Regions from separate parts of the Enterobacter sp. LM3 genome, predicted to be linked through region 2. Evidence: predicted binding sites of a transcription regulator. Region 2 holds the regulator's gene; each other region holds the start of a gene.
The links. Region 2 encodes CRP, which controls carbon source genes, mostly activating them, when cyclic AMP is high. Its sites were predicted from a motif close to ATGTGANNNNNNTCACAT; they were not measured.
Positions count from the first base shown of each region.

Region 1: epd (erythrose-4-phosphate dehydrogenase) is a predicted target of CRP. The motif match lies at 732-749, and genes of this name have one in related genera.
Region 3: hpt (hypoxanthine phosphoribosyltransferase) is a predicted target of CRP. The motif match lies at 998-1,015, and genes of this name have one in related genera.
Region 4: ACJ9N4_RS14660 (YjcB family protein) is a predicted target of CRP. The motif match lies at 677-694, and genes of this name have one in related genera.

Region 1 covers NZ_JBJURN010000003.1:274,004-276,207, reverse strand. The annotation lists gene tkt (transketolase) at 1-557, shown strand, start outside; gene epd (erythrose-4-phosphate dehydrogenase) at 945-1,964, shown strand; gene pgk (phosphoglycerate kinase) at 2,014-2,204, shown strand, end outside.
Region 2 covers NZ_JBJURN010000022.1:57,583-59,786, forward strand. The annotation lists gene ACJ9N4_RS18820 (YccS/YhfK family putative transporter) at 1-803, opposite strand, end outside; gene crp (cAMP-activated global transcriptional regulator CRP) at 862-1,494, opposite strand; gene ACJ9N4_RS18830 (OsmC family protein) at 1,807-2,204, shown strand, end outside.
Region 3 covers NZ_JBJURN010000005.1:71,817-74,020, forward strand. The annotation lists gene can (carbonate dehydratase) at 1-223, shown strand, start outside; gene hpt (hypoxanthine phosphoribosyltransferase) at 333-869, opposite strand; gene ACJ9N4_RS08080 (glucose/quinate/shikimate family membrane-bound PQQ-dependent dehydrogenase) at 1,077-2,204, shown strand, end outside.
Region 4 covers NZ_JBJURN010000013.1:60,077-62,280, reverse strand. The annotation lists gene ACJ9N4_RS14665 (sensor domain-containing diguanylate cyclase) at 1-278, opposite strand, end outside; gene ACJ9N4_RS14660 (YjcB family protein) at 757-1,038, shown strand; gene ssb1 (single-stranded DNA-binding protein SSB1) at 1,099-1,623, opposite strand; gene uvrA (excinuclease ABC subunit UvrA) at 1,875-2,204, shown strand, end outside.

The sequences.
Region 1 (2,204 bases), on a different contig from region 2:
TCGCATCTCTGCGCGTGACCCCGAACATGAGCACATGGCGTCCATGTGACCAGGTTGAATCCGCGGTAGCGTGGAAATACGGTGTTGAGCGTCAGGACGGCCCGACCGCGCTGATCCTCTCCCGTCAGAACCTGGCACAGCAGGAGCGTACTGCAGAGCAGCTGGCGAACATCGCTCGCGGTGGTTACGTACTGAAAGATTGCGCGGGTCAGCCTGAGCTTATCTTCATTGCAACCGGTTCTGAGGTTGAGCTGGCTGTTGCGGCATGGGACAAACTGTCTGCCGAAGGCGTTAAAGCGCGCGTGGTTTCCATGCCGTCTACCGATGCATTCGACAAGCAGGATGCAGCATACCGTGAATCCGTACTGCCGAAAGCTGTCTCTGCACGCGTTGCAGTGGAAGCAGGTATTGCAGACTACTGGTTCAAATACGTAGGTCTGAACGGCGCTATCGTCGGTATGACCACCTTCGGTGAATCTGCTCCGGCAGAACTGCTGTTCGAAGAGTTCGGCTTCACCGTTGAGAACGTTGTCGCGAAAGCGAAAGAACTGCTGTAATTGCTAGTTGGGTGCGGGCTGGTGCCCTCACCCCGACCCTCTCCCACGGGAGAGGGTGCCAACACTAAAAACGGTAACCCTGGGGTTACCGTTTTGCTTTCACCACGCCACCCGGTTTTTTTGTATCTGCTATTCCTGATCCTTGTAACGCCGCTGTAAATTATTCCATTGAAAATGTGACGCAAGTCATATAGCTGTCTTATTGCTCTGGACAGACATTCCTTTTATTCCCTGATTCGCTTATTCTAGCTGAAGCGTTTCAGTCGATTAAATGTTCGACAATTGACCAATCAGTCGCAGTTTGTGACAGGCAAGGATTCCCCTTCGGGCGTAGCTGGATTACTCTTTCAGCCACCTCAAATTCAGGGATAGCTTTGCAGGAGATCTATGACCGTACGCGTAGCGATTAATGGCTTCGGTCGCATCGGGCGTAACGTGGTTCGTGCTTTATATGAATCCGGGCGTCGTGCGGAAATGACCGTGGTGGCAATCAATGAACTGGCTGATGCTGAGGGCATGGCGCATTTGTTGAAATATGACACCAGCCACGGGCGCTTTGCCTGGGATGTTCGCCAGGAAGGGGATCAGCTGTTTGTCGGTGATGATGCCATTCGCGTGCTGCACGAGAGAAGCATTGCCGGGTTGCCGTGGCGTGAACTGAGGGTGGATGTGGTGCTTGACTGTACCGGTGTGTACGGCAGCCGCGAACACGGTGAAGCGCATCTGGCGGCAGGTGCGAAAAAAGTCCTGTTCTCCCATCCCGGCAGTAACGACCTCGACGCCACCGTCGTCTTTGGCGTGAACCAGCATGAGCTGAAAGCCGAACATCGCATTGTTTCCAATGCTTCCTGCACCACCAACTGCATTATTCCGGTCATTAAACTGTTAGACGATGCATATGGCATTGAATCCGGCACCGTGACCACGATCCACTCAGCCATGCACGATCAGCAGGTGATCGATGCCTATCATCCGGATCTACGCCGCACGCGTGCGGCGAGTCAGTCAATCATTCCGGTTGATACAAAGCTTGCTGCAGGGATCACCCGTATTTTCCCGCAGTTTAACGACCGTTTTGAAGCGATTGCTGTACGTGTACCGACTATCAACGTTACGGCAATTGACCTCAGCGTCACGGTGAAAAAACCGGTAAAAGCCTGTGAAGTCAACCTGTTGCTGCAAAAAGCGGCACAGGGTACATTTCATGGTATAGTTGACTATACGGAATTACCGTTGGTCTCAGTAGATTTTAACCACGACCCGCACAGTGCCATCGTTGATGGTACACAAACGCGCGTCAGTGGTTCACACCTTATCAAGACGCTGGTCTGGTGCGATAACGAATGGGGCTTTGCTAACCGAATGCTCGACACCACGTTAGCAATGGCCGCTCAAGGTTTCAGGTAAGACGCATCGTGCGTCTGCAAAACTTTAAGAATCAACGAGAGGATTCACCATGTCTGTAATTAAGATGACCGATCTGGATCTGGCAGGTAAACGCGTTTTCATCCGTGCCGACCTGAACGTACCGGTTAAAGATGGCAAAGTGACCAGCGACGCGCGTATTCGTGCATCTCTGCCAACCATCGAGCTGGCCCTGAAGCAGGGTGCAAAAGTGATGGTAACCTCCCACCTGGGTCGTCCAAC
Region 2 (2,204 bases):
TTCCAGCGGATCACCGCTTCTGCGTGGCTGCGCTCGACCAGCTTCTGCACCTCCTGCGGCTGATGCAGGCTTACCGAGATATGCTCCTGCAGATCCAGCCCCACCTGGAATACGCGGAGCAGCCGTTTGTACTCATGGTTTTTATTGGCGGCGAGCATATGTAGCTGTTGGTAACACTGGCTGATGAGATCCACCACTTTCTGCTGGCGTGCCAGCAGCGGCGGCAGTGATTTTTCCGGATCGGTGTGCTGGGTGAGCAGGGTGTACTTTGCTTCACAGTAATCCGCCAGCAGGATATAGAGCAGGCTCAGGGATTCGCGCAGCGGCTGTTCCCGCCACATCCAGAACCAGAACCAGTTAAACAACCCGTACCATAGCGTGCCGAGAGCGTAGATCAGCAGCGGCTCCCACACCGGCATATTACCCGCGAGGCTAAGGGTAAAGATGGCCGCAATCAGCGAGGCAGGTAGCAGGCGGGCATGCAGTGAGCTGATTTCAGCCGTTACTCCCAGCGTCATCGCCAGCACGGTTAAAATCAGCGGCAGCGGGATATCGCGGGTCAGCAGGAGTTGCACGGCGAGGCTACAGCCAGCAAACAGGCAGCCACCAATAATCAGACGTTTGAAAAATCGCTTATGGGGCGTGTCCAGACCGGCGATGTTGCAGCAGGCGGGAACGAGAGAAAACAGCAGACCCTGTTGAAGGTGTCCGAGGATCAAACCCACGGCCACAGGAAGGCACAACACCAGCGTTTGTCGCAGTGCATAGTTAACTTCCGGGTGGTAGATCAGCCTGCGCCACATGGGGGAATAGAGACAAAAACGGCGTGACACCTTGCGATGACACGCCGTTTGGCCGGAATTAACGAGTTCCGTAAACCACGATGGTTTTACCGTGCGCGGAGATCAGATTCTGGTCTTCCAGCATTTTCAGGATACGACCCACTGTTTCACGAGAGCAACCGACGATCTGACCAATTTCCTGACGGGTGATTTTAATTTGCATACCGTCCGGGTGGGTCATGGCATCTGGTTGTTTCGCCAGGTTCAGCAGCGTCTGCGCGATACGACCGGTCACGTCGAGGAAGGCAAGGTTGCCCACTTTCTCAGACGTAACCTGCAGACGGCGAGCCATCTGGGAAGAAAGACGCATCAGGATGTCCGGGTTAACCTGGATCAACTGACGGAATTTCTTGTAGGAGATTTCAGCCACTTCACATGCTGTTTTTGCACGAACCCAGGCACTACGTTCCTGGCCTTCTTCAAACAGGCCCAGTTCGCCGATGAAATCGCCCTGGTTCAGATAAGAAAGGATCATCTCTTTCCCTTCTTCATCTTTGATCAGCACTGCCACCGAGCCTTTGACGATGTAATACAACGTTTCCGCTTTTTCACCCTGGTGAATCAGCGTGCTCTTCGATGGGTACTTATGAATGTGGCAATGAGACAAGAACCATTCGAGAGTCGGGTCTGTTTGCGGTTTGCCAAGCACCATGCGCTGTTATCCTCTGTTATAAGCTGTCTCCAGAGTCATAAATCGCATCCTGACTCTGGGGTTGCAATCGAATTCTTACCCATACCTGGGAAGTCGGCTGTCGTAACGTTTCGCAGCCAGTAAAGTTTGATGTCCTCTGCATACATGTGTAACGTCAATGTATTACTGTAGCATCCTGAGTGTTTTAGCATAGCTTTCGCCGCGTGTCTCCTGGTGTCTCGCTTCAGCATGACGCAGGTCGCCTTCCATTGCGAGAAATGTAACGCGCGCGTAATCTGTCACCAAAAATGCAACGTTGGAGTTAAGGAATATATGCAAGCGCGTGTGAAATGGGTTGAAGGTTTAACGTTCCTGGGCGAATCCGCTTCCGGGCACCAGATTTTGATGGATGGTAACTCCGGCGATAAAGCGCCAAGTCCAATGGAGATGGTGCTGATGGCCGCTGGTGGATGCAGTGCCATCGACGTGGTGTCGATTTTGCAAAAAGGCCGTCACGACGTGACCGGCTGCGAAGTCAAGCTCACGTCCGAACGTCGCGAAGAGGCACCGCGCCTGTTTACGCACATCAACCTGCATTTTGTTGTTACTGGCACAGCGCTGAAGGACGCGGCGGTATCACGCGCGGTCGATCTTTCGGCTGAAAAATACTGCTCTGTGGCGTTAATGCTGGAGAAAGCGGTAAAAATCACGCATTCGTATGAAGTGATTGA
Region 3 (2,204 bases), on a different contig from region 2:
TGAACTGAACGTCATGGAGCAGGTTTATAACCTGGGGCACTCCACCATTATGCAATCGGCCTGGAAACGCGGACAGAAAGTGTCCGTCCACGGCTGGGCGTACGGCATTCATGATGGTTTGCTGCGTAACCTGGAAGTGACCGCCACTAACCGTGAAACGCTGGAGCAGCGCTACCGTTCGGGTATTGCAAACCTCAAACTCAAGCACGTAAACCATAAATAAGTGCCCGTAAAAAAGCCGGGTGGCGGCTACGCCTTACCCGGCCTACGTTTTCTCCCTCTCACTGTGAGAGAGGGCCAGGGTGAGGGCACCAGACCACACCCAACGAGTATTACTCGTCCAGCAGCACCACTTTCCCGACATACGGCAGATGGCGATAACGCTGCGCGTAGTCAATGCCATAACCCACAACGAACTCGTCAGGAATGGCGAAACCGACATATTCCACAGGTACCTGCACTTCACGACGGCTTGGTTTATCCAGCAGGGTACAAATGGCCAGGGATTTCGGTTCACGCAGGCTCAGGATCTCGCGCACTTTAGAGAGCGTGTTGCCAGAGTCGATGATGTCCTCAACGATCAACACATCTTTGCCACGAATATCTTCATCCAGATCTTTCAGGATTTTCACATCACGGGTTGTGGACATGCCGCTGCCGTAGCTGGAGGCGGTCATAAAATCGACCTCATGTGACACCTGCACTTCACGGCACAGGTCTGCCATAAACATGAAAGAGCCACGCAGAAGACCCACCAGCACCATTTCGCTGCCGCTGTCCTTGTAATGTTCGGTGATTTGACGACCCAGTTCGGCGATACGCGCTTTGATCTCGGCTTCCGGGATCATCACTTCAACAGTATGTTTCATATTACTAACCATATGATTTTAATGAAAATCTCTCAATGCGGATGAATCATCTTCCAGCATCGATACGCAAGCTCGCCATTATACCAGCAAATGGATAACCCTGGCGTATGAGTTATAAAAAGCAATTTTTGTGATTCCGATCACACTTGCTAATACCTATAATTAATTGCTAGCAAATAATTAACAAAACTGACGAGTACATTTTCTATGGCTGAAACAAAAACTCAACAGTCGCGTCTACTGGTGACACTAACAGCGCTATTTGCCGCCTTTTGCGGCTTGTACCTGTTAATCGGTGGCGTCTGGCTGGTCGCAATTGGCGGTTCCTGGTACTACCCGATTGCGGGCCTGGTTATGCTTGGCGTAACCGTCCTGCTCTGGCGCAGAAAGCAATCTGCACTGTGGCTTTATGCTGCCCTCCTCCTCGCAACCATGATCTGGGGCGTCTGGGAAGCCGGGTTCGACTTCTGGGCACTGACGCCACGCAGTGACATTCTGGTGTTCTTTGGTATCTGGCTGATTTTGCCGTTTGTCTGGCGTCGCCTGATTGTACCGTCCAGCGGTGCCGTAGCAGCGCTCGTTGTCGCTCTGCTGATCAGCGGCGGTATCCTGACCTGGGCCGGTTTTAACGACCCGCAGGAGATCAAAGGTACGCTCAATACGGAATCAACGCCTGCTGCAGCCATCTCTCAGGTCGCTGACGGAGACTGGCCGGCCTATGGTCGTAATCAGGAAGGTCAACGCTACTCCCCGCTGAAGCAAATCAACGCGGATAACGTTAAAAACCTGAAGGAAGCCTGGGTATTCCGTACCGGCGACCTGAAGATGCCAAACGATCCGGGTGAACTGACCAACGAAGTGACGCCGATTAAAGTCGGTGACATGCTTTATCTGTGTACCGCCCACCAGCGTCTGTTCGCGCTTGATGCCGCCACCGGTAAAGAGAAATGGCACTTCGATCCACAGCTGAATGCCAACCCGTCCTTCCAGCATGTCACCTGCCGTGGCGTCTCTTACCACGAAGCGCGTGCCGATAATGCAAGCCCTGAAGTGGTGGCCGACTGCCCTCGCCGCATTATGCTGCCGGTGAACGATGGCCGTCTGTTTGCCGTCAACGCAGAAACGGGCAAGCTGTGCGAAACCTTTGCCAACAAAGGTATCCTGAATCTGCAGACCAACATGCCGGACACCACGCCGGGTCTGTATGAGCCAACTTCACCGCCGATCATCACCGATAAAACCATTGTGGTTGCCGGTTCGGTAACGGATAACTTCTCTACCCGCGAAACCTCTGGCGTTATCCGTGGCTTCGACGTGAATACCGGTAAACTGCTG
Region 4 (2,204 bases), on a different contig from region 2:
TAAACCACCCGCCACGAACGGTGATTTCGCTGTAGCAGCGTGCTGGCAAGAAAATCAGTGACTTCAAACGAATGGCAGGCCACCTCACCCGCACAGACCACGCGCTGCAGCCCATCATTATCAACGCTTATCCAGGCAAGCGTTGATCCCAGTGCCCGGTTGATAGTCTCCAGCATTTCCGCCAGTGAACACTGAGCGTTAAGCAGAGGCATCAGCTTCGCCAGCGCGTGCAACGCCCGCGCGCTGTCATTAACAATCTCACGTCGTTTTTCTTTCATTATTTTTTCGCAGATGATTAAACGATAAAAAGAACGCAGCTTTCTTCAGATTCAAAAAGCATGAAGTGGAGACCATTTCAGCGAAATCAAATAACGCCGTGTGTAATTAAAATAATACATAATAGTAAAAAGGCCAGAAAATTCAGGAGCCTGAATCATTAGCTACGAGTACATTTATTTGTCCACTCAAGCATAATCCATAGGTTTACGACTGTAAATATTATACAACCAGGGAAACATTGCAGAGGTTTTGTTATCTCAATGAATTTATTATAAAGAGTCAGTGAAATGGTTGCTTAGTCTGCAAAGATATATTTTCCACTCAGATTTCAACACCGTTCCTGTGGTTATAAATCCTCCACTTTTCACCACACGACCACTGGCGAATAAAACAACAAACGTGATATAGTTCACATATATTATGTAACGAAAAACACTTTTTCAGTGTCGTGCGTCAGCTGTTTCGAGGATGGATTTTATGGCGACCATTACCACCAGCATGGTTCTTCTGCGCTGGCCCTTGTTGAGTGCGGTGTTGATGTTTTTAGCCAGCACGCTGAACATTCAGTTTCGTAAATCTGACTATGCTGGTCTTGCCGTGATCAGCACCCTGTTGGGTTTGGGTGCGGCGTGCTGGTTCGCAACGGGTCTGCTCGGCATCACCCTGCTGGATATCACCGCCGTCTGGGAAAATATTAAAGTGGTGATGGTGGAAGCCATGAGTCACACCCCGCCAGACTGGCCGATGGTGATTACCTGATCCCTGGTTAATAAAAAACCCAGACGCTTGTCTGGGTTTTTTATTTTTAGCGTCTGGTAATCAGAACGGAATGTCGTCGTCGAAGTCCATTGGTGGTTCGTTAGACGGAGCCGGAGCAGACTGCTGCTGCGGGCGAGACTGCGCGCCGCCGCTGAACTGGTTGCCGCCCTGTGGCTGCTGAGGCTGACCCCAACCGCCCTGCTGCTGGCCGCCACCTGCTGGTGCGCCACCGCCCTGACGGCCACCCAGCATCTGCATGGTACCGCCAACGTTGACCACCACTTCGGTGGTGTATTTTTCAGCGCCGGACTGATCGGTCCATTTGCGGGTACGCAACTGGCCTTCAATATAAACCTGAGAACCTTTACGCAGGTATTCACCGGCCACTTCTGCCAGTTTGCCAAACAGCACAACACGGTGCCATTCGGTCTGCTCTTTCATCTCACCGGTCGCTTTATCACGCCAGGATTCGGAAGTAGCCAGCGTAATGTTGGCAACTGCGCCACCACTCGGCATGTAGCGTACTTCCGGGTCCTGGCCCAGATTACCGACGAGAATCACCTTGTTTACGCCTCTGCTGGCCATGTTCGTGTCTCCTGAATACGTTTCTTAATAGTGTAAACGCGCGAGTGTACCATTTCCATGCGACACTTTGATAGTTGCGTAGCACGTTCCAGAGTTCTCTCGCCAGCGCAACATTGTTGCACAGCGAATCAGAAATTGCATTCCAATACTGTATATTCAAACAGGTCGAGTTGTGTCATAATTAGCCGTTTCTGACAGTCGGTTGTCCTTCAAACAAACCAGGCAATCCGTGTTCCAACCGGGAAAGGTGAATGGATAAGATCGAAGTTCGGGGCGCTCGCACCCACAATCTCAAAAATATCAACCTCATAATCCCTCGCGACAAACTCATCGTCGTGACCGGGCTTTCGGGGTCTGGCAAATCCTCACTGGCTTTCGACACGTTGTATGCCGAAGGACAGCGTCGTTACGTTGAGTCCCTCTCTGCGTACGCACGTCAGTTCCTGTCACTGATGGAAAAACCAGACGTAGACCATATTGAAGGGTTATCACCTGCTATCTCTATTGAGCAGAAATCCACTTCGCATAACCCGCGTTCAACGGTTGGTACGATTACCGAAATTCATGACTACCTGCGTCTG